One region of the uncultured Halopseudomonas sp. genome, then DNA from elsewhere that is predicted to be linked to it. Evidence: predicted binding sites of a transcription regulator. Region 1 holds the regulator's gene; each other region holds the start of a gene.

Region 1 (5,047 bases):
GACGGCCTTGTTCAGCTCCTCATCACCTACGCTTACGCCGATCCGCACGAGGCGATTACGCACCAGTACCAGCTCGCCGACCATGTTCATGATTTCGTCGAGACGGGCTGTATCAACCCGCACCGTGGTTTCGACCGCGGGAGCGTCAGAGGCGACTGCCCCTGTCTTGTCCTTGGGCACAGCAGGAATGGACGGTGGTGTCGGTGGAGCTGCAGCATCGTTAGACTTGGATGGAGCCGGGCTGGCCGCCTTGGCTGCAGACTTGGCTACCGGTTTGGCTGCTGGCTTGCTGGCAGCGGCAGGCTGGACCGGGGCTTCGACTGGAGCTGCATCAGTGGCTGCCGGTGGTTTGCCGTCACCATGCAGCTGGTCGAGCAGCGCTTCAAATTCGTCGTCAGTTATATGATCAGAGGTTTGCGCTTCAGGCTCCGGTGCCGAGGTCGCCGCCGGGCTGGAGGACGCAGCTAGACCGGGAGCTGATCCTTTGCCGTGAAGCTCATCCAACAGGGCTTCGAATTCGTCGTCATTGATCTCATCACCAGCGGCAGCGGAGGTTGCCGCTGGTCCCGGCGACGGGGCCGCCGAAGCAACGGCACTGGCCGCTGCCGTTGAAGCATCCTTGCCGTGCAGTTGATCAAGCAGCGCCTCGAATTCATCGTCAGTAATTTCATCGCCCGAGCCGGTAGCTGTCGGGGCGGATGCGGCGGATGGACTGGCCCTGTCCGCCGAACCATGCAATGAATCAAGCAATTGCTCAAACTCATCGTCTGTTATGTCGCCTTCGGCCACATTTGCTTCGGATGCCTGGGCCATGGGCAGCTGAGGGGCGGCAGCTTCAGGTTCTTCGTGGGTTGCAGGCGCTGGCTCATCGGCAGCTGGCGTTGCCAAACGTGCGAGGGCTTCAAGCAATGCAGGATCTGCAGGTGTTGGCGTAGTGCGTTCACGCACTTCATCAAACATGGTGTTGACGCTGTCCAGAGCCTGGAGCACGACATCCATCAACTCGGAATCGACCTTGCGCTCACCCTTGCGCAGAATATCGAAGACGTTCTCTGCGATGTGGCAGCAACCTACCAGTGCATCGAGCTGCAGAAAGCCGGCGCCACCCTTGACGGTGTGAAAGCCGCGGAAGATCGCATTGAGCAGATTGGTATCGTCAGGACGGTTCTCCAGTTCGATAAGCTGCTCGGACAACAATTCCAGAATCTCTCCAGCCTCAACCAGAAAGTCCTGGAGGATCTCTTCATCCGCGTCAAAGCTCATGCATCCACTCCCGGGTCGCGCTTGTTATTAGAAGCCCAGGCTGGACAGAAGATCATCGACTTCATCCTGCCCTGAGACAACATCTTCTCTTTTATCGGCATGAATCTGCGGACCTTCACCCTTGGGTGACACTTTTTTTGCTTCGGGGGTAACTTTCTGGTGTTCTATGCCTGCCATGCGGTCAACCTGGCCGGCCATGCGAACCAAATTCAGCAGGCTTTCTTCGACGTCGTGAACCAGCGTGATCACACGCTTGATGACCTGACCGGTGAGATCCTGGTAGTCCTGGGCCATGACAATCTCGTTCAATTGCCCACTGACTTCGGCAGCCGACGTTTCAGTCTTCTCCAGGAAATCACCCATACGCTTGTACAGGTCGCGAAACTCTCCAGCAGCCATTTCCCTGCGTTGCAGGCGCTCCCAGTCTGCTCGAAGTGCGGCAGCTTCCTGACCCAGATTGGCCACGATGGGCGCACTGGCGTCGACCAGATCCATGGTGCGATTGGCAGCCTTGTCCGTCAGCGTGACAACGTAGTCCAAGCGGTCAGAAGCGTCAGAAATACGGGTCGCTTCAACATCATCACCCAGTGCCTGGGTGGTATCGAGCTGGAAGTTGACAATGGCATTGTGCAAGGCGCGGGTCAGTTGTCCCACCTCGTGATAGAGGCCGCGATCCCGTGCCTGGTTGATCGCGTGAATGACCAGAATGGCTTCGCCGAACTGACCTTTCTCCAAGAGATCGACCAGTTGCCGCGCATTATCCTTCAGGGAATGTTCAAATTCCTGAGCGGTTGCCTGGCCGGTGTCCTTACTTAACGCCATAACCTGTACCCCGGTTGTTATTTAGCCTGGACCCGCTCGAAGATCTTTTCGATCTTTTCCTTGAGTGCCTGAGCAGTAAAGGGCTTGACCACGTAACCATTCACACCGGCCTGGGCGGCTTCGATGATCTGGTCGCGTTTGGCCTCGGCAGTCACCATCAGCACAGGCAGATGCTTCAGGCGTTCATCTGCCCGCACTGCGCGCAGCAGGTCGATGCCGCTCATCCCGGGCATGTTCCAGTCGGTAACCAGAAAGTCGAAACTGCCACTCTGCAGCATCGGTAGCGCGGAGGTACCGTCATCAGCTTCCGCTGTGTTGGTAAACCCCAGGTCACGCAGCAGATTCTTGATGATGCGCCTCATCGTTGAAAAATCATCAACGATGAGAATTTTCATGTTCTTGTCCAAGTCGACCTCCGTACACACCAGGAAGAGTGCGTTGTTACACTCCGTTAAGCTACTGGCCAAACAAGCCTTTCACGTTTTATTGACGCCAGTGTAACCGGAGTGGCTCCATTGCGCTGCCTCCGCTGACATTTGTTCGTCTTTATACCTGTTACTGCCAGACGATTACTTCAATCTGTGGGCATTGTCCGGATGTTGACCACAAAATCAATCATTTCGCCACCCGCCCAGTCTGGCACGCAGACGAGCCGCGCACTGACTATGCAATTGACTGACACGTGACTCGCTAACGCCAAGCACCGCGCCTATTTCCTTGAGATTCAGCTCTTCATCGTAATACAGAGAAAGAAGCAGACGCTCGCGCTCTGGCAAGGTATCAATCGCTTCTACCAGCGCCTCACGGAAACGCTGATCTTCCAGGCCACCGAAAGGCTCTTCGTCGCTTTGGGCGTCAGCCCGAGTGCCGGATTCCAGAAGATCATCGAAACTGAATAATTTGCTGCCCGCGGTGTCATTGAGGATTGAATAGTACTCCTCCAGACTCATTTCCAGCTCAGCCGCTATCTCCTGATCCTTGGCGTCGCGGCCCAGTCTTGATTCAACAGCGCGCACTGCGTCACTGACCATTCGGGTGTTGCGATGAACTGAACGCGGAGCCCAATCACCCTTGCGCACCTCATCAAGCATGGCGCCGCGAATACGTATGCCGGCGTAGGTCTCGAAACTGGCTCCCTTGGAGTTGTCGAACTTGCGAGAAGCCTCCAACAAACCAATCATTCCGGCCTGTATCAGATCATCAACCTGGACGCTGGCAGGCAGTCGCCCCAGCAGGTGGTAGGCAATACGCTTGACCAGGGGAGCGAACTGGTCAACCAGTCGATCCTGTGAGTCAGCGGAACCCTGTGCGCGTGTATACATGCTCACCCCACCTGCTGTTAACGTCATAGGCCTGTTCCGGTCTGCCGCACCAGGCGCTCGACAAAAAATTCGAGGTGGCCACGCGGATTGGCCGGTAGCGGCCAGGCGTCCACCTTCTGTGCTATCCCGCGAATGGCCAGCGATGCCTTGCTGCGCGGAAACGCATCATAGATCGCTCGCTGTTTCTGCACCGCCTTGCGTACGTTTTCATCGTAGGGTACCGCGCCGACATACTGCAGAGCTACGTCGAGGAAACGATCTGTGACCTTGGTCAACTTGCTGAACACCAGACGACCTTCCTGGGGGGTATGAACCATATTAGCCAATACCCGGAAACGCGTCATGCCGTGGTCACGATTGAGCAGTTTGATCAGCGCATAGGCGTCGGTAATCGAGGTGGGCTCATCGCAGACAACTACCAGGACCTCTTGGGAGGCCCGAACAAAACTCACTACCGAGTCGCCAATACCGGCTGCAGTGTCAACAATCAGGACATCGATGTTGTCACCGATCTCACTGAATGCCTGAATCAGGCCCGCATGCTGTTGGGGATTGAGATTGACCATACCGGCAGCGCCGGAAGCGGCAGGAACTACACGGATACCGCCGGGGCCGTCGAGCAGCACATCGCGCAGCTCACAGGTGCCCTCGAGGACGTCAGCCAGAGTCGCCTTGGGTTTGAGGCCGAGCAGAACGTCAACATTGGCCAGGCCAAGGTCAGCATCCAGAAGGACAACCCGACGCCCCAAATCGGCAAGCGCGAGACCGAGATTGACTGACACGTTGGTCTTGCCAATGCCGCCCTTACCGCCGGTGACCGCAATAACCTGAACCGGATGTTTGCTGCCCATCTGCGTTAATTACCTTCTTATAAGTACGGTTAGCTTGCCCGCTGGGTGTGTAGTATACCGGCAAACACATCTGCCATGGCCTGATCTGCCGGCGCCTCGTTACCCGCCAGACTGACCGCGCGGCTGACCAGCTGATGGCCCACCGCCTTGACTATATCATCCGGAATACGCTGGCCATCTGCCAGATAGGCTACCGGTAAACCCTGCTGCATGGCCAGACCCAATGCTTCACCGAGAGTGGCTGCCTCGTCAACCTTGGTCAATACACAACCGCTGAGACCACAGACCTTGTATGTATGATAGGCGGCCTTGAGCACCTGGTACTGACTTGTCGCTGCCAACACCAGCAGTTTGCTGACACGATGACCCAACGCAGCCAGCTGATTGAGTTGACCGTGCAGGTGCGGATCCTGGGCTTGCAATCCAGCACTGTCGACCAGCACCAGACGCTTGCCGGAAAACTCCTGCAGTACATCGGCCAGGCTGTTCTGTTCATCAACCACGCGTACCGGAACGTTGAGAATACGCCCCAGGGTACGTAATTGCTCGTGGGCGCCAATACGGTAGGTATCCATGGTGACCAAGGCCACATGCTGGCTGCCATGCTTGAGCACGTAGCGCGCGGCGAGCTTGCCCAGGGTGGTTGTCTTGCCGGCCCCCGTGGGCCCAACCAGTGCAATGATGCCGCCCTGGTCAATCAGTTCTTCACGCATGACCGGGATACTGTGCGCCAGATGCGCCAGCAACATCCGCCAGGCCTGGCGGGTATTGGTTTCATTGGCGACCAGC
Region 2 (5,047 bases), on a different contig from region 1:
TCATCTGCAAACTCATGGGCACCCTGCCCGGCAAGCGCAAGGACTGACCGATGAAACTGCCAGAAGCCACAACGCTGCTGCTGGAGCGCAGTGATGATGTACTACATATCACACTGAACCGGGCCGACAGTCGGAACGCCATGAACCTCATCATGCTCGAGGAATTGCGCGCCCTGCTGGCGGCTGCAGGCAAGGACCGAAGCCTGCGCGTGATAGTAATACGTGGCGCTGGCGGGCATTTCTGCTCCGGTGGTGACATAAAGGACATGGCTACGGCCCGTCGCAGCGACCAGACTGTGCAGGCCCGCATCAATCGCAGTTTTGGCCGCCTGCTGGAGGAAGCCGCATCCCAGCCGCAAGTACTGATTACCGTCCTGGAGGGCGCCGTACTCGGCGGGGGCCTGGGGCTGGCATCGATCTCGGATATCGGCATCTGTCTGGATAGTTGCCGTTTTGGCCTGCCAGAGACCAGCCTCGGCGTTATTCCGGCGCAGATCGCACCCTTTGTAGTGCGGCGCATAGGCCTGACCCATACCCGCCGACTGGCACTGACTGCGGCGCGTTTTGACGGTATCGAAGCCTTGCGCCTGGGTCTGGTGCATTTCAGCGAGCCAGACGTACTGCGGCTGGAACAGAGACTGGCGTCCAGCCTCGAGCAGGTTCTGCGTTGCGCGCCCGGAGCAAATATGCAAACCAAGGCATTGCTACTGACCAGCAATGAACAGCCACTTGGGGATGTGCTCGATGAGGCTGCTGAGATGTTTGCCGAGGCCGTAACCGGCAAGGAGGCCGCCGAGGGCACGCTGGCGTTTGTTCAGAAACGCAAACCGGGCTGGGCTCCCCAGTGACGCTTTTTAGAGCCACTTTCCTTGAGGACCTGCACCCATGCCACGCATTACAACGCTGCTGATCGCTAACCGCGGTGAAATCGCCTGCCGCATCATGCGCACCGCCAGCGCTCTGGGTTACCGTACCGTGGCGGTTTATTCAGATGCGGACGCCGACAGCCGCCATGTACACATGGCGGATCAGGCTCTCTGTATTGGTCCGTCGCCGGCGGTGCAGTCCTATCTGAACATACCAGCCATCATCGACGCAGCGAAGCGAAGCGGCGCCGAAGCCATTCATCCCGGCTACGGATTTCTGTCGGAGAACGCGGACTTCGCCCAGGCCTGCCTGGATGCCGGCCTGACCTTCATCGGTCCTTCCACCAAAGCCATTCGACTCATGGGTAGCAAGCGTCTGTCCAAGATTGCCATGCTCGAGGCCGGCGTTCCCTGCATTCCCGGTTATCAGGGCAGCGCTCAGGATGATAAAACCCTGATACGGGAGGCAAAGAAGATTGGCTTTCCGCTGATGATCAAAGCCAGTGCCGGCGGAGGCGGACGTGGCATGCGCCTCGTGCAGAACCTCACCGAGCTGCCTGACCAACTGCGCAGCGCCCGCGCAGAAGCGCAAAGTGCCTTTGGTAGCGCCGAACTGATACTGGAACGGGCGCTGATCCGTCCGCGACACGTGGAGATCCAGATCTTCGGCGACAACCACGGCAATCTGGTGCACCTGGGTGAGCGTGACTGCTCGGTGCAGCGCCGTCATCAGAAGGTCATCGAGGAAGCGCCCTGCCCGGTCATTACAACCGAGCTGCGCGCCTCCATGGGCGCCGCAGCCATAAGAGCGGCTGCTAGCGTCAACTACAGCGGCGCTGGCACCGTGGAATTCATGCTGGACTGCGCTGGCGAGTTCTACTTTCTTGAGATGAACACGCGTCTGCAGGTGGAGCATCCCGTCACCGAGCTGGTCACCGGATTGGATCTGGTGGCCTGGCAACTGGATGTAGCCTCTGGCCTGCCACTGCCGCTGAGTCAGGAGCAGATTAGCCTCCAGGGCCACGCCATCGAGGTGCGCCTGTATGCCGAGGACGCTAGCCGAGACTTCATGCCCCAGACAGGACACGTCGACCTCTGGCAGCCGGCGGATATAGAGGGTGTACGCATCGACCATGGCCTGCGCGAGGGTCAGGCGATTACGCCTTTTTACGACCCCATGCTGGCCAAGATCATCGCCCATGGCGCCACCCGCGAACAGGCACGCAGCCGCCTGATCAATGCACTGGAGCAGTCAGTACTGCTGGGGGTGAACGCCAATCAGCGGTTTCTGATCAATCTGTTGGCCCATCCACAGTTTGCATCGGGAGACACCAACACTGCCTTTATCACCGAGCAATTCAACACAGACCCGAGCCTGACGCCACAGCCGGTGGCCGAAGAGGATCTGGCGATCGCCGCGGCAATGCTATACCGAGCCTCTGCTCAGCATTGTAATGTGCCACTCGAGTGGCAGGGGTGGAGCAATACCACGCCGATTCCCAGCCGTTATCTGCTGCTCAACGCGGGTGAAATCCATCCCATTCAAGTGTCTGCCTGCAGAGACGGACTTGCCGGCAGCCTGAACATCACTCTCGCCGAGCGTAACCTGCACCTACGAGTGATCGAGCATACGACGACTGCTCTAACATTAGAGGTTGACGGCATACGCTTTAAACGCGCCTGCCTGATCAACGGCAATCGGGTGGCGCTGTATAGTCAGCATGGCAATACGCAATTCGAGGATGTTTCCAACAGACCACCTGTCGCCGCCTCTGGTGCCGGGTCCAACAGCATTCTGGCGCCGATGGATGGCGCCGTCACCGAAGTCCTGACAACGGTAGGCGACAAGGTAATCAAGGGCCAGATCATGCTGCGTATGGAAGCGATGAAAATGGAGCACACGCTCAAGGCGCAGATGGACGGCACGGTCAGTCAATTGCTGGCCAGCGAAGGCATGCAGGTCAAGTCCCGGCAACTGCTGATCGAACTGACCTGAGCCGCCTCGCCACAGTGTGTTTGACCAATGGATACTGATATGAATCGGTGATTTGCCACAGCAAGCTATTGTATCTGCCCGAGAATAACGTCAAATTGACATCATAACTGCCAACAAAATAACACTCAGGTTTTCTGGTCGTTGGTCGATAAAACAAAAAGATGTGTCTGGCCTCAAAGTGCTGTTGCGCGCTTTGTTGGTAACGGTCCCGGGGAGAGGTAGTAGATGAACGTACTGCGCAAAATAAAAATCAGTCAGCGGATCTGGATTATTCTGCTGGTCGCGCTGGTAAGCATGACCGTGCTGGCCTTGGCCTCTCTGGCCACGCTGAAAGCAGAATATCGGCAGGCCGAGATCACCAAAGCGACCCACCTGGTCGAGTCCGCTCGCACGATGTTTGGCTACTACCATGCCAAGGAAGTCGCAGGCGAAATGACCGGCCCAGAGGCCCGTACGGCTGCTCTCGAAGCTCTGCGTGCGATGCGCTACGGCGGCGGTACCGAATACTATTGGGTCAATGACATGAACAACGTGATGATCATGCACCCCATGGCGCCCCAGACCGAGGGTGTGGATCTGACCACCATCACCAATAGCGACGGTCGGCCAAACATCATTACCGAGATGGTTGCACTGGCCCGGGATCAAGGTACTGCCTTCATCGAATACACCTGGTCACGCCCCGGACAGAATCCCGGCGAAGGTGAGGGGCACAGGAAGATCGCTGCTTTCACCCATTTCGAGCCATGGGATTACATGATCGGCACCGGCATTTTCATTGCGGATATGGAAGCCAAGTTCCTCGCCGATGCAATCAAGGCACTGATTTTCGTTACCCTGCTAACTCTGCTGATGGTGCTGATCCTTTACATTATCGGACGCAGCATTTCCCGACCACTTAACAACGTCGTCCACGCCATGCGTGACATCGCCAGCGGCGAAGCTGACCTCACCCGCAAGCTTGATGACGATGCCCGTGACGAATTGGCGCAGATCGCCGCCTATTTCAATAGCTTCACCGAAAACCTGCGTTCCATTGTGCATCAGCTCGGCGACAGCGCCAGCCAGCTGACCAGCGCCGGCCAGCAGTTGAGCCAGATCAGCAACAACAGCCTGCGCGGCATGACCCAACAGACCGAAAAGATGGAGCTGATGGCTACCGCTGTCAACGAGATCACCTACGGCGTGCAGGATGTGGCTCAGAATGCCAACGCAGCAGCCCAGGAAGTTGAAAACGCCAACGAAGGCGCCAACAATGGCCGCGTTCAGGTGAGCAAGACCATCGAGCAGATCAACCACCTGTCAAACAGTGTAAAAACCGCAGTCAAGCACATGAGCGGTCTGTCCACCGACGCACAGGAAATAACTTCGGTACTTGACGTCATCCGCAATATTGCCGAACAGACCAACCTGCTGGCGCTCAACGCCGCTATTGAAGCCGCTCGGGCTGGCGAGATGGGTCGTGGCTTTGCGGTCGTTGCCGACGAAGTACGCAACCTGGCCCAGCGCACCCAGAAGTCCACTGAAGAAATCGACGCCATGATCAACAAGTTGCAGACCAATACGCACACTGTGGTAGAGGTTATCAACGAGAGTGATCGCTACTCCGAACTCAGCGTACAACAGGCCCGCGCCGCTGGCGAAGCCCTCGATCAGATCACTGAGTCGATGCAGCAGATGGTTGCGCTCAACGCCTCGATTGCCAGCGCTACTACTCAGCAATCCACCGTGGTCGAGGACGTCAACCGTAGCGTTACTGAAGCTGCCGAACTGGCCCGCGAAACCACCGATGGTGCCGAACAAACCGCCCAGGCCAGTGCGCACCTGACCCAGCTTGGCAAGCAGATCGACTCGCTTGTGGGACGCTTCAGAGTTTGACAGTTAGCGGGAAGCTGTCATCGTCCTGGTTTTCAGGGCGACGGCAGCCAGCTTCTTCAGAGAACCATTACCCCCAACCAGCCGAATGCGATCAACGGCAGATTGTAGTGCAGGAAGGTCGGTACCACCGTATCCCAGATATGGTTGTGCTGGCCATCCACGTTCAGGCCCGCGGTCGGTCCCAGAGTTGAATCCGAAGCGGGCGAGCCGGCATCGCCCAGCGCAGCAGCAGTACCTACCAGTGCGACAATCGCCAGGGGACTGAATCCCAGTTGCAGCGCAAGGGGTACATAGATGGCTGCAATGA
Region 3 (5,047 bases), on a different contig from region 1:
ACAGCCGGCCAGAGGCCAACGCGAAAGTTTTCGACGCGGGTTCTCATTCCGCCATCAAGCAGAATGATCGCCAGTGCCAGACTGCCAATCATGAAGGCAATCCCGGTATTGTCGAACGCGATACCGCCGAAACCGTCTTCCCCTGCAAGCATTCCGATAATCAGGAAGATCAGCAACAGAGGTATCCCCAGCCTCGAGGACAGGGAGCTGGCGAGAATGCTGGCGCATAACAGCATTGCGCCAATGAGGAAAAGCGTATTGATATAGTCCATGCTGCAGAGCAACTCAATCGGGTATCGTGTCTACCTTCACTATATAGGCTGATAGTGATTGTGGGGCGAAAATTGCTGTAATCTCAGTCAATTGCGAAAGGGGGGGTGTGATGGACGCGGAATTCTGGCGCGAGCGCTGGCAGCTGGGTGAAATCGGTTTCCACAAATCGCGTGCTAACCCTCTGCTAGTGCGCTGGTGGTCCGCGCTGGCAATGAAACCAGGGGCTACGGTGCTGGTCCCGCTGTGCGGCAAAACCCTTGATATGCTCTGGTTGCGTGAGCAAGGATCGGCGGTCGTTGGTGCCGAGTTATCGCGGCAGGCCCTGGATAGCTTTATTGAAGAAAACGGGCTGTCGTGCAAATGGCAAGACAGCGATGGTTTCGATGTGGCCGCGTGTTCTGAACTGACGCTCTATTGCGGCGATTTTTTTGCGCTGGGGGCGACGCATTTGGGGACGGTGAATGCGGTATACGACCGAGCTGCGCTTATCGCACTGCCGCCGCCCATGCGTCAGCAGTATGTCTCGCACCTGCGTGAACAACTCCAGGCTGGCTGGAAAATGCTGCTGATCACGCTGGATTACCGTCAGTCCGAGCGGCCGGGCCCGCCATTCAGCGTGCCGGATACGGAAGTAAGGACACTTTTTTCCGGTTGTTCCGTGTCGGTTTTACAAGAGGCCCAGGTGCTTGAGGAGCATGCCGTGTTCCGTGATCAGGGCATGACCAGCCTGATCGAAAGGGTGTATCTCATCGAAGACAAATGATCGTACAGTTATGTTTGTCGGGTTACTCCCGGCCGCCAACCAGGGCGGCCGTAAAATCTTAATACCAGGTCTGTTTTCTGCCCGGAGTTGTCATGGCGGCCGCCCTTGCCCTGCTGTTCAAGCTCTTCCCCCTTTACATAACCGTTGGGCTTGGATGGCTCGCGGGGCGTTTTCTGAAGGCTAGCGGCAGCCATATTGCCGGGATCATGCTGTGCATCGTTACCCCCTCGGTTGTGTTCCCGGGTGTGATGAGCGCGCCCTTGTCAGCCAGCGTCATCATGCTGCCATTTTTAGCTGTCTATTTACGATCCCAGCGTTTACAAGGCGATCTTTCTTATCTCCATCACGCCAATCGCAGCCAATACAGTGGTTACAGCCACGCTGCTTGATACCGAGCCGCGACAAGTAGCAGGTACAACACTACTGAGTACGACATTTGCGTTGGTCTACATACCGTTTATGGTCTCCCTGGTGATACCGCCGATCTGACAGCCATGTGCCTGCATGCATCCTGCCTGATAAAAAATGATCAGGTCATGCAAAATGCAATGGGCGTACAATTTGAAGATATGTAAGTAATTGATTTTTATTGATTTAAATATATGAAAATACTGGCACGACCCCTGCAATACTCCCTGTAAAGGCGATTGCGTCGTCATCATCAACAGAGCCAAGCGCTCTGCTGGAAATAGGGAGGAATTTCAGAATGAAAGGTCGAGACGTTGCTTTTTTCATGAGTATTCAAGGGGTTCTACTCGGCGCGGCATTTCTGCTTTCCACCGGCGAAACGGATCTGGATACGACAGCCCGCCAAGCCCCCCAACAAATCGAGATTCGTAGTTGGATAGATGAAAACGCCAATTCCCGGACGCTAGCGCGTCAGATGAATATGTCCAATACAGCCAGTATCAAGGATTCTGGTGCGCCGGATTCCATTGCTGTGGCGTTGGAGCAATCTGGTCAGCAGCGCAGTTGGGTTTTCTAGAGAAATAGAGCCGCACACATCCCTCTCTGCGAGGTTTCTCTCCTCGCTATTAGCGGCTAGTTGAATGCCCATGCACTCGGCCTGTCCTTGTGCATGTATTGCATAATGCACGATTCGCTATTGTTTCCCCTCTTTATCATTACGTTCACTGGTTGGCTGCGCTTAATCCGGAACGCTCAGTTGCACATTTTCCTAATGTTGTTCGCTGTATGGCCGATATGGAAGCTACTATGTCAGAAAGATCTTCTTCCTGATAAGAAAGGGCCTTCCGCGTTCGAGCCGAGGCCACGAATAAGATGGGGAATATGCTAATGGCTTCTTTTCGTAACCTGGGCTTTCGCTGGAAATTGACCCTTCCCATGGTGTTTCTGGCCGGCGCGTTTTGTCTGCTGGGCGCTGTTGCCTATATAGGTATTAGCGATCTATCCTCCCGGATGGAGCGATTTTCCAGTGGTTTGTTGCCGCAGGCGACTAACCTTTTGGAAGCAGACCGGGACATGTATCAGGCGCTGGTCGCAGAGCGTGCACTGGTTCAAGGTTCAGCGCGCGATGAGCGTAATGATCTGGTCGTTGCCCATTCCGATAACCTCCAGCAGGCACTGGATCGGGTCAAGGTATCCACGTCGTTAGCGGTATCTCCGCAGAGCAAAGCCCTTGGCCAGGAGTTCGTGCAGGTTTTTGACGCATGGAAGAAGGTCAGCCTGGAAGTAGTGCGACTCTCACAAAGCGAAGCGTTTCAGGACAAGGGTGAGGCCAATCAGCTCAGTTTTGGTGAGTCCGCCGAACTATTTGGCCGCGCTCGTGACTTGATAGATCAAATGACCCAGTTGGTTGATGCCTCGGCTGCCACGGAGCTTCAGGAAGCGGAGCAGGCCACTTCAGCAAACGCGCGCAATATGTCTTTGGTGGTCATTCTCGGGCTTGTTGTCTGTGTGTTGACCATTGCCTTTCTCCCCGGTCTTATTGTCCGGCCAATCGAGAATATTCTAGCGCGCATTCGCGATATAGCTGGCGGTGGTGGTGACCTTACAAAGCGGGTTGATGTCAACTCAGCGGATGAGGTGGGCCAGCTTGGTGCGAGCTTTAACGAGTTCCTTGATCAGCTACAACTCCTGATCCGGGAAGTCGCCGAATCGACACTCCTGGTGGCATCGGCCTCCGAGCAAATGAGCGCCATAGCGGCCAACCAGGATCAACTGGTGACGGATCAGCACCTGGCCATTGATCAGGTCAGTACAGCGGCAACCGAAATGACCGCCGCTATTCACGAAGTAGCCGATAACGCTCACAGCACTGCCGAAGCTGCCCGCCAGGCGGACCAGCAGGGTAAGTCGACATCCGAAGTCGTTGGTCAGACGATGAACGCCTTACGCAGGCTGGCCAAGGATGTAGCTGAGGCTGCAGGCGTGATCAACCGTCTTGAGCAGGATAGTGACAAGATTGGTGGCGTGCTGAGTGTTATTCAGGCGATCGCAGAGCAAACCAATTTGCTGGCCCTCAACGCCGCCATCGAAGCTGCACGCGCAGGTGAGCAGGGCCGGGGTTTTGCCGTGGTAGCGGACGAGGTCAGAACGCTGGCGGCTCGCACCCAGGATTCCACCCGCGATATTCAGGAAATGATCCAGAGCCTGCAAACCGGAAGCACTCAGGCGGTAACAGTCATGCAGCGCGGCGCTTCCCTGGCTGCCGAGAGTGTCGAACAGGCAGAGGGCGCGGAAAGATCGCTTAACGATACCGCACAATCGGTTGTGCGAATCAACGATATGGCCGCACAGATTGCCTCGGCCTGTGAAGAGCAGACCCAGACCACGGAAGAGATTGCCCGTAACATCAGTGGCATCAGGGATCTTTCTGATCAGGCAGCGCAGAATTCCAGTGAGAGTCGTCAGGCTAGTGAGTCCATGGCCAGACTGGCTGCAGGACTGCAGCAGCAGGTAGGTCGTTTCAGGACCTGAAGGGCGCTTCAGTTTATATAAAGCCAGGCTCCAAGAAGCGCCCAACAATGGGTTGTAACTTGACGCCAAGCCGTTACAATAGCGCGGCCTGTCCAGCACAGGTTCGTTATGGTGGCCCTGCCGGTCCCCTCGCAATGATTCGCCGTTAACCTGGTCAGGCCCGGAAGGGAGCAGCCACAGCGGTTACATCGTGTGCCGGGGTGTGGCTGGTAGGGTCGCCACCCATGACGTCCTCTCGTATTCAGCACCCCCGATATCCCCCAAGCCAAGCAGCACATCTCGCAAAGTCCGTCTGCTTTGGTTACAGTACCCGCTCGCCTTTCAGATCCTACCGGACAGCACACATCCAATGAGTTATCAGGTACTTGCCCGCAAATGGCGTCCGCGCCTGTTCCGTGAAATGGTCGGTCAGACCCATGTGCTCCAGGCGTTGATCAACGCGCTTGACCATGATCGGCTGCACCATGCCTACCTTTTCACCGGCACCCGGGGAGTTGGTAAAACCACTATTGCGCGTATTCTGGCCAAATGCCTGAATTGTGAGACAGGAGTGAGCTCCGAGCCCTGCGGAACCTGTTCGGCGTGTCGCGAGATTGATGAAGGGCGCTTCGTTGATCTGATCGAGGTTGACGCGGCCAGCAGAACCAAGGTCGAGGACACCCGCGAGCTGCTTGATAACGTGCAATACGCGCCATCTCGCGGACGTTACAAGGTCTACCTGATCGACGAAGTGCACATGCTATCAAGCCACAGCTTCAATGCGCTGCTGAAAACGCTTGAGGAGCCACCCGAGCACGTTAAATTTCTGCTTGCTACTACCGATCCGCAAAAACTCCCGGTCACCATCCTCTCGCGCTGTCTGCAGTTCTCATTGAAGAATATGCAACCCGAGAAAATCGTTGATCATCTACGCCATGTTCTCGGCGAAGAGCTGATCCGGTTTGACGAGGAATCGCTATGGCTGCTTGGCCGGGCAGCCGATGGCTCGATGCGAGATGCATTGAGTCTGACCGATCAGGCGATTGCATTCGGCAATGGCGCCCTGCAGGTCAGTGACGTTCGCAGCATGCT
Region 4 (5,047 bases), on a different contig from region 1:
TCCGACTCCACGAGACCATCGATGTACACAGCCTACCGCCGATTATTCAGTCAAATATGCCTCATCTTGGCAGTTGCTCCTTCCCTGGCAACTGCCCACGACCTGGAAATTCATGGGTCAAACACTATCGGCGCTACCCTGGCGCCCATGCTTATGACCGGCTTTCTCCAGCAACGCTCGACAGAGACGATTACTGCAACGGAAACCGGCGATCAAAACGAAGTTGTGCTCAGCGGCACGCGGGACGGGGAGCCCTTGAGTGTTCTGGTAGCGGCCCACGGCACCAGTACAGGGTTCACCTCCATGGCCGCCAACCAAGCGGATATCTGGGCTGCTTCACGCCGTATCAAACCCGGCGAAGTCGCCGCGATGAGCAGCCGGGCAGATATGACCGATGAGCAGAGCGAGCACGTAATTGCCATAGACGGGCTGGCGATTCTGGTTCATCCATCCAATCCGCTAGAGCAGCTGAGTATAGAAACTCTGGCCAGGATCTTTGCTGGTGAGATCACCAACTGGTCACTAGTGGGTGGTTCCGATCAACCCATTGCCATCTATGCCCGTGATGAACGTTCAGGAACCTGGGATACCTTCAAGGAACTGGTCCTCGCGGGTCGATATACGCTGACGAGCAGCGCCAGGCGCTATGAATCCAACGACAAGCTATCGGATGATGTCAGTAGCGATCCTGCAGCCATCGGCTTCGCCGGATTCTCCTCTGTGCGTAGCAGCAAGTTACTGGCAATAGCCGACGGCAATGCCCCAGCTCTCAAGCCCAGCAAATTGTCAGTAGCAACTGAAGACTACCCGCTTTCACGTAGGCTTTATCTTTACACCCCCGGAGTGACCGGGGGTCCACTGGTGCAGGCTTTTATCGAGTACGTCCAGAGCCAACCAGGGCAAGATATCGTGGCCCAGTCAGGATTCTTTTCCCAGAACCCTTTCGCCGTCGAACCCGCATATGACGCTGGCGTGCCAGAGAGCTTCAAGCGTCTGACCGAGCGCTATAACCGCCTGTCTGTGAACATCCGCTTCGCCGAGGGCCGCACCCAACTGGACAACAAAGCCAAACGCGACCTGCTGCGGATTCAGCATTATCTTCAGCAAAGCGGCAAAACCGGAAAAGACCTGATGCTGATCGGCTTTGCCGACCAGCAAACTGATGAGCTACGCGCTCAAATGATCTCAGAGTTACGGGCTCTCTCGGTCAGCAAGTCACTGAGGGACCTGGACATCCCTGTGGCCGGCCATACAGGCTATGGACACTATATGCCCGTGGGCTCTGCGGGCGGGGACGCAGGTGAGCAGCGGAACGGCCGGGTAGAACTCTGGGTACGACGCTGATAGAAGCACCAGCGAACACTAAAGTCCTGCACCGGGCTGCGACTCTATTGACTGATACGCTTGGTAATATCACTCAGTCCATTTGACAAGGTGTGCAAGCGTTCGCTGGCCTTGGCTGTGCGCTCGACGTTCTCCTGGTTGGTCGTACCAATGGCCGTAATCTCCGTCAGATTGCGGGATATATCGTCAACCACCGCGTTCTGTTCTTCGGCGGCGGTAGCGATCTGGCGATTCATATCCCGAATCGCCTCAATTGCACGCGTGACTTCATGCAGCATTTCGCCTGCCTCAGTTACCAGCTGCACACCTTGGCCACTGCGCTCCTGCCCTTGCTCAATCGCCTTGGCAGCCTCCGAAGCACCGCGCTGCACCGCCTCGATAATCTCGTTTATCTCAGAGGTGGATGCAGATGTACGCTGGGCAAGCGTGCGCACTTCATCGGCTACTACAGCAAAACCACGACCTGCTTCACCGGCGCGTGCGGCTTCAATGGCTGCGTTGAGCGCCAGCAAATTGGTTTGCTCGGCAACTCCTCGTATTACATCCAGAACCTTGCCGATACGATCGCTGTCGCTGGCCAGCTTCTTGATAATATCTGCGGTATGCGTAATTTCACCACGCATCTCGGTAATCGTCTTGACCGTCGAGCGCATGACCGTTTCACCCTTCTGCGCAGAAGCATCTGCGGCATCCGCTGAAGTGGCGGCGGTACCCGCCGAAGAGGCAACCTGCTGCGCAGTGGCCGACATTTCCTCCATAGCAGTGGCAACCTGGTCAGTGCGCGTGAACTGCTCGCGGGTACCGCCAGCGATGGTGGTGGCTACACTATTTAGCTCGCCACTGGCCTGATCGAGTTCACGGGTACTGGACTGCAGCTGGGCAAAGGTCTCTGCGAGGAAGTCATTCAGGGTATTGGCTGCCTGCGCCAACTGCCCCAGCTCGTCCTTGCGCTGCAACGTGGCTCTTTTACCAATACGGCCCTGACTCAATCCAGTTACCTGATCGATCAATGTGCGGATAGGGGCTACCAAGCTGCGATCTATACGCCAGACACTGAGTAAGGTGAGAGCAATGCCGGCAAAGACCAGGAGCAGCATGCCGAGCAAAGTTGCCCGGCTCGCGCTGGCGGCAATATCAGCCGATTGCTGGTCAGCAGCTTTATGCAGTTGGGTTACCAGGGTATTCATCTGCTCTGAAGCGGGCCGGTCGACACCTTTCACTGCAAGATCACCGGCTGCGGAGTCGTTTCCTGCGGCCACGAAAGCCGCGTAACCCCGTCTATAGGCTTGTCCAAGGGCCAAATGCTCCTCGCGAAGGGCTTTAACGCCTTGCCGAGTGTCATCTGGCAAGGAAGGCACCTCGGCCAAGCTGGCGAGCATCGTCTGTACCTGCCCTTCCTGCTCCTGAAAAGCAGTCCAGTATTTCTCGCGCGCGGCAGGATCACTGCCACGCAACAGGACGTTCTTCCACTCCTGCACCTGCGTCTTGAATTCGCCGTTGGCCTGCTCAATAAGAACCATGGCCTGCACGGGTCCGTTAACAAGCGCTTCGTAGGAACTGACGTTGGACGCAAGAAATCGTTGGCTGGAGAGAGCGATAAGGGTAAGCAATAACAGGCTGCCGGCTACTAAAGCCACCGTCTGTGCACGTATTGATTTGCTGAACATAAGAGGATCCTTGCGGCAGGCAGGCCACGCCGGAAGTGGCTCGGTGCTAGCTCGTCATAGATAAGAATTATCGGCTGGAACAAAAGCTACTTTAGAAAAACGATAAACCCCATCGAAACTGAGCAAGACGAAGGGGGCGTATCAATGGAAAAATTTCGAGCTGGAAATTCGAGCCATGATTCCTGACACCCGTCAATAACCCATATACGTAACCCGCTAACATTGTTCTTTATAGACCAGCATTTTAGAATTTCACAGCATAAAGCGCCCACGGATATTCCCCGGCGCACTAAAACCACTATCTCGGGTATCTGAAATGACTCTGATCGGCAACTTCTCCATCAAACAGCGCATTCTGCTGTCCATGCTGATTCTGGTTGTCTGCATAGCAGGCATCAGTCTGACCGTAATGAACGGTAGGAGCGCAACTGCCAACTCACCGGAAACGGCGATGGAGGAGCGTCCAGAACCTCGGGTGCAAATTGCCAGGATGTTTGACCTCGCCAGCCAGAACCGAAAGCTTGCCTTGATTGCAGTGCAATATGATCCGCGAAACTCTGAATACGATTTAATATCGCAACCGCTTTCTTCCCTGCGCCCTCAGGTTGAGCAAAATCTGGAGGAGCTTGATCAGATCACACAGGCCTTTCTGGCGTCCAACCTGACAGTACAAGATCAGAATTTGATAAACAGGGTCACCGCAGACCATCGGACATTTGTGGAAAAGGGTCTGATCCCTGTCTTTGAGGCTGTTGAACGAGATCAGTTTGATGAAGCCAAAGAAGTGTTTTACCGCCAGATGGAACCGGCTTTTGCCCGGTATCGCAGCGGTATCGATTCACTGGAGCAGCGTTATTCAGACGTGGCGCCACAGAACTAGATCCCGTCTGGAAAGTCCTCAGAATCAGCGTTTTCGCGCAAGGACTGCAAGCGCTCTTCACTCGCATTGGCGCGCTCGATAAAGGCTTCGACCGTACTCAGCTGACTGTGTCGCAAGCCCGGCGGATAGGGCGCTTCCATGTAGGCTTTGTTGGCTAATGTACCGGCATCCTCGTAATTGATGACCATCAACATGCCGGAAGCAACCACGTAAAATCCTGCGCTGATAGCTGCCATTCGCTGCGATAAACGCTCATTGATCGTGACCAGATGAAAATAGATCGCCAGCGCCCACGGAACCAGAAGGAACAAGCTGCTGTAACGATCCAGTGCCGGCCAGGACAGCCGATAGGCTAGAAGTCCGGGCGCCTGATACCAAACGCTGAAAACCAGTAAGGCGATGCCGGCAATGAATAGATGACGACCAAAACGGGCACAGCCGGTGAGCAATCGGTTGAGCAACGACCAGAAGGCTGCCCATATAACTACCAGAACCAATCCGAAGAACGCCCCAAGAAGCAGAGTAAAAAGCTCACTGGCGCTATCACCATCCAGCCACTCATTGGCTAGAACGACGAGTGCGGCGATGACAAGCCCCGACACAGCAGGCACGGTACCTTCCCACCCGTGCCTGACAGTGTCAGGCAGCTCCTCTGCAACCGGGTGGTCAACACCTCGCACGCGCAGGCGGGTATGTCCCAGACGCACCTCGGTATGCCCGTGCATATCCACATGTTCCTGGGTGCGTTTGTTGACGATAATGCCGTTACGGGTTTCCTCGCTACGCAGCACCCAGCGTCCGTCTTGCTCTTCGAGAATCGCATGAAATGGAGCAACATGGGGATCATCCAGGATCAGATCGTTGGCATAGGCGCGACCGACGCGCACCGGTAGCTGCTGAAAACGCTGGCGATTCAGCACTATTCCGTCGCGTGACAGCACTTCAATAAAGATCGGCGACTTCATGGCTGAACCTCCCCCAGTGCGTCTAGTTGCTCGGCACCGGAACCAGACTGCATGCCACTCAGAAAGGTTTCGGCCAGCCGTAACCCGTTTTCCCAGGATATTCCTCGCATACTGATCTGGCTCAACAAGGCATTATCCGGGTCATCGGTGGTCACACTGTATAGATCCATGAGATAGAGTCCGTCGAGCTT

What was found. The regulator FliA, encoded in region 1, starts transcription of late flagellar genes. The targets are predictions, from matches to a motif close to CTAAAGTTTNNNNNNNNNNNGCCGNTAA.
Region 2: AAC076_RS12265 (methyl-accepting chemotaxis protein) is a predicted target of FliA. The motif match lies at 2,987-3,014, and genes of this name have one in related genera.
Region 3: AAC076_RS10495 (methyl-accepting chemotaxis protein) is a predicted target of FliA. The motif match lies at 2,214-2,241, and genes of this name have one in related genera.
Region 4: AAC076_RS00210 (methyl-accepting chemotaxis protein) is a predicted target of FliA. The motif match lies at 3,079-3,106, and genes of this name have one in related genera.

Annotation. Positions count from the first base shown of each region.
Region 1 is NZ_CAXBOV010000019.1:75,860-80,906, forward strand. It holds gene AAC076_RS11935 (chemotaxis protein CheA) at 1-1,263, opposite strand, end outside; gene AAC076_RS11940 (protein phosphatase CheZ) at 1,291-2,085, opposite strand; gene AAC076_RS11945 (chemotaxis response regulator CheY) at 2,103-2,480, opposite strand; gene AAC076_RS11950 (RNA polymerase sigma factor FliA) at 2,697-3,434, opposite strand; gene fleN (flagellar synthesis regulator FleN) at 3,431-4,258, opposite strand; gene flhF (flagellar biosynthesis protein FlhF) at 4,288-5,047, opposite strand, start outside.
Region 2 is NZ_CAXBOV010000020.1:57,343-62,389, reverse strand. It holds gene atuD (citronellyl-CoA dehydrogenase) at 1-47, shown strand, start outside; gene AAC076_RS12275 (enoyl-CoA hydratase-related protein) at 51-848, shown strand; gene AAC076_RS12270 (acetyl/propionyl/methylcrotonyl-CoA carboxylase subunit alpha) at 886-2,862, shown strand; gene AAC076_RS12265 (methyl-accepting chemotaxis protein) at 3,088-4,740, shown strand; gene AAC076_RS12260 (Na+/H+ antiporter NhaC family protein) at 4,797-5,047, opposite strand, start outside.
Region 3 is NZ_CAXBOV010000016.1:38,920-43,966, forward strand. It holds gene AAC076_RS10475 (potassium/proton antiporter) at 1-272, opposite strand, end outside; gene AAC076_RS10480 (thiopurine S-methyltransferase) at 383-1,036, shown strand; gene AAC076_RS10485 (hypothetical protein) at 1,129-1,425, shown strand; gene AAC076_RS10490 (hypothetical protein) at 1,743-2,021, shown strand; gene AAC076_RS10495 (methyl-accepting chemotaxis protein) at 2,333-3,976, shown strand; RNA gene ffs (signal recognition particle sRNA small type) at 4,095-4,191, shown strand; gene dnaX (DNA polymerase III subunit gamma/tau) at 4,326-5,047, shown strand, end outside.
Region 4 is NZ_CAXBOV010000001.1:41,972-47,018, reverse strand. It holds gene AAC076_RS00215 (substrate-binding domain-containing protein) at 22-1,344, shown strand; gene AAC076_RS00210 (methyl-accepting chemotaxis protein) at 1,389-3,011, opposite strand; gene AAC076_RS00205 (Tar ligand binding domain-containing protein) at 3,328-3,891, shown strand; gene AAC076_RS00200 (FHA domain-containing protein) at 3,888-4,856, opposite strand; gene AAC076_RS00195 (serine protease) at 4,853-5,047, opposite strand, start outside.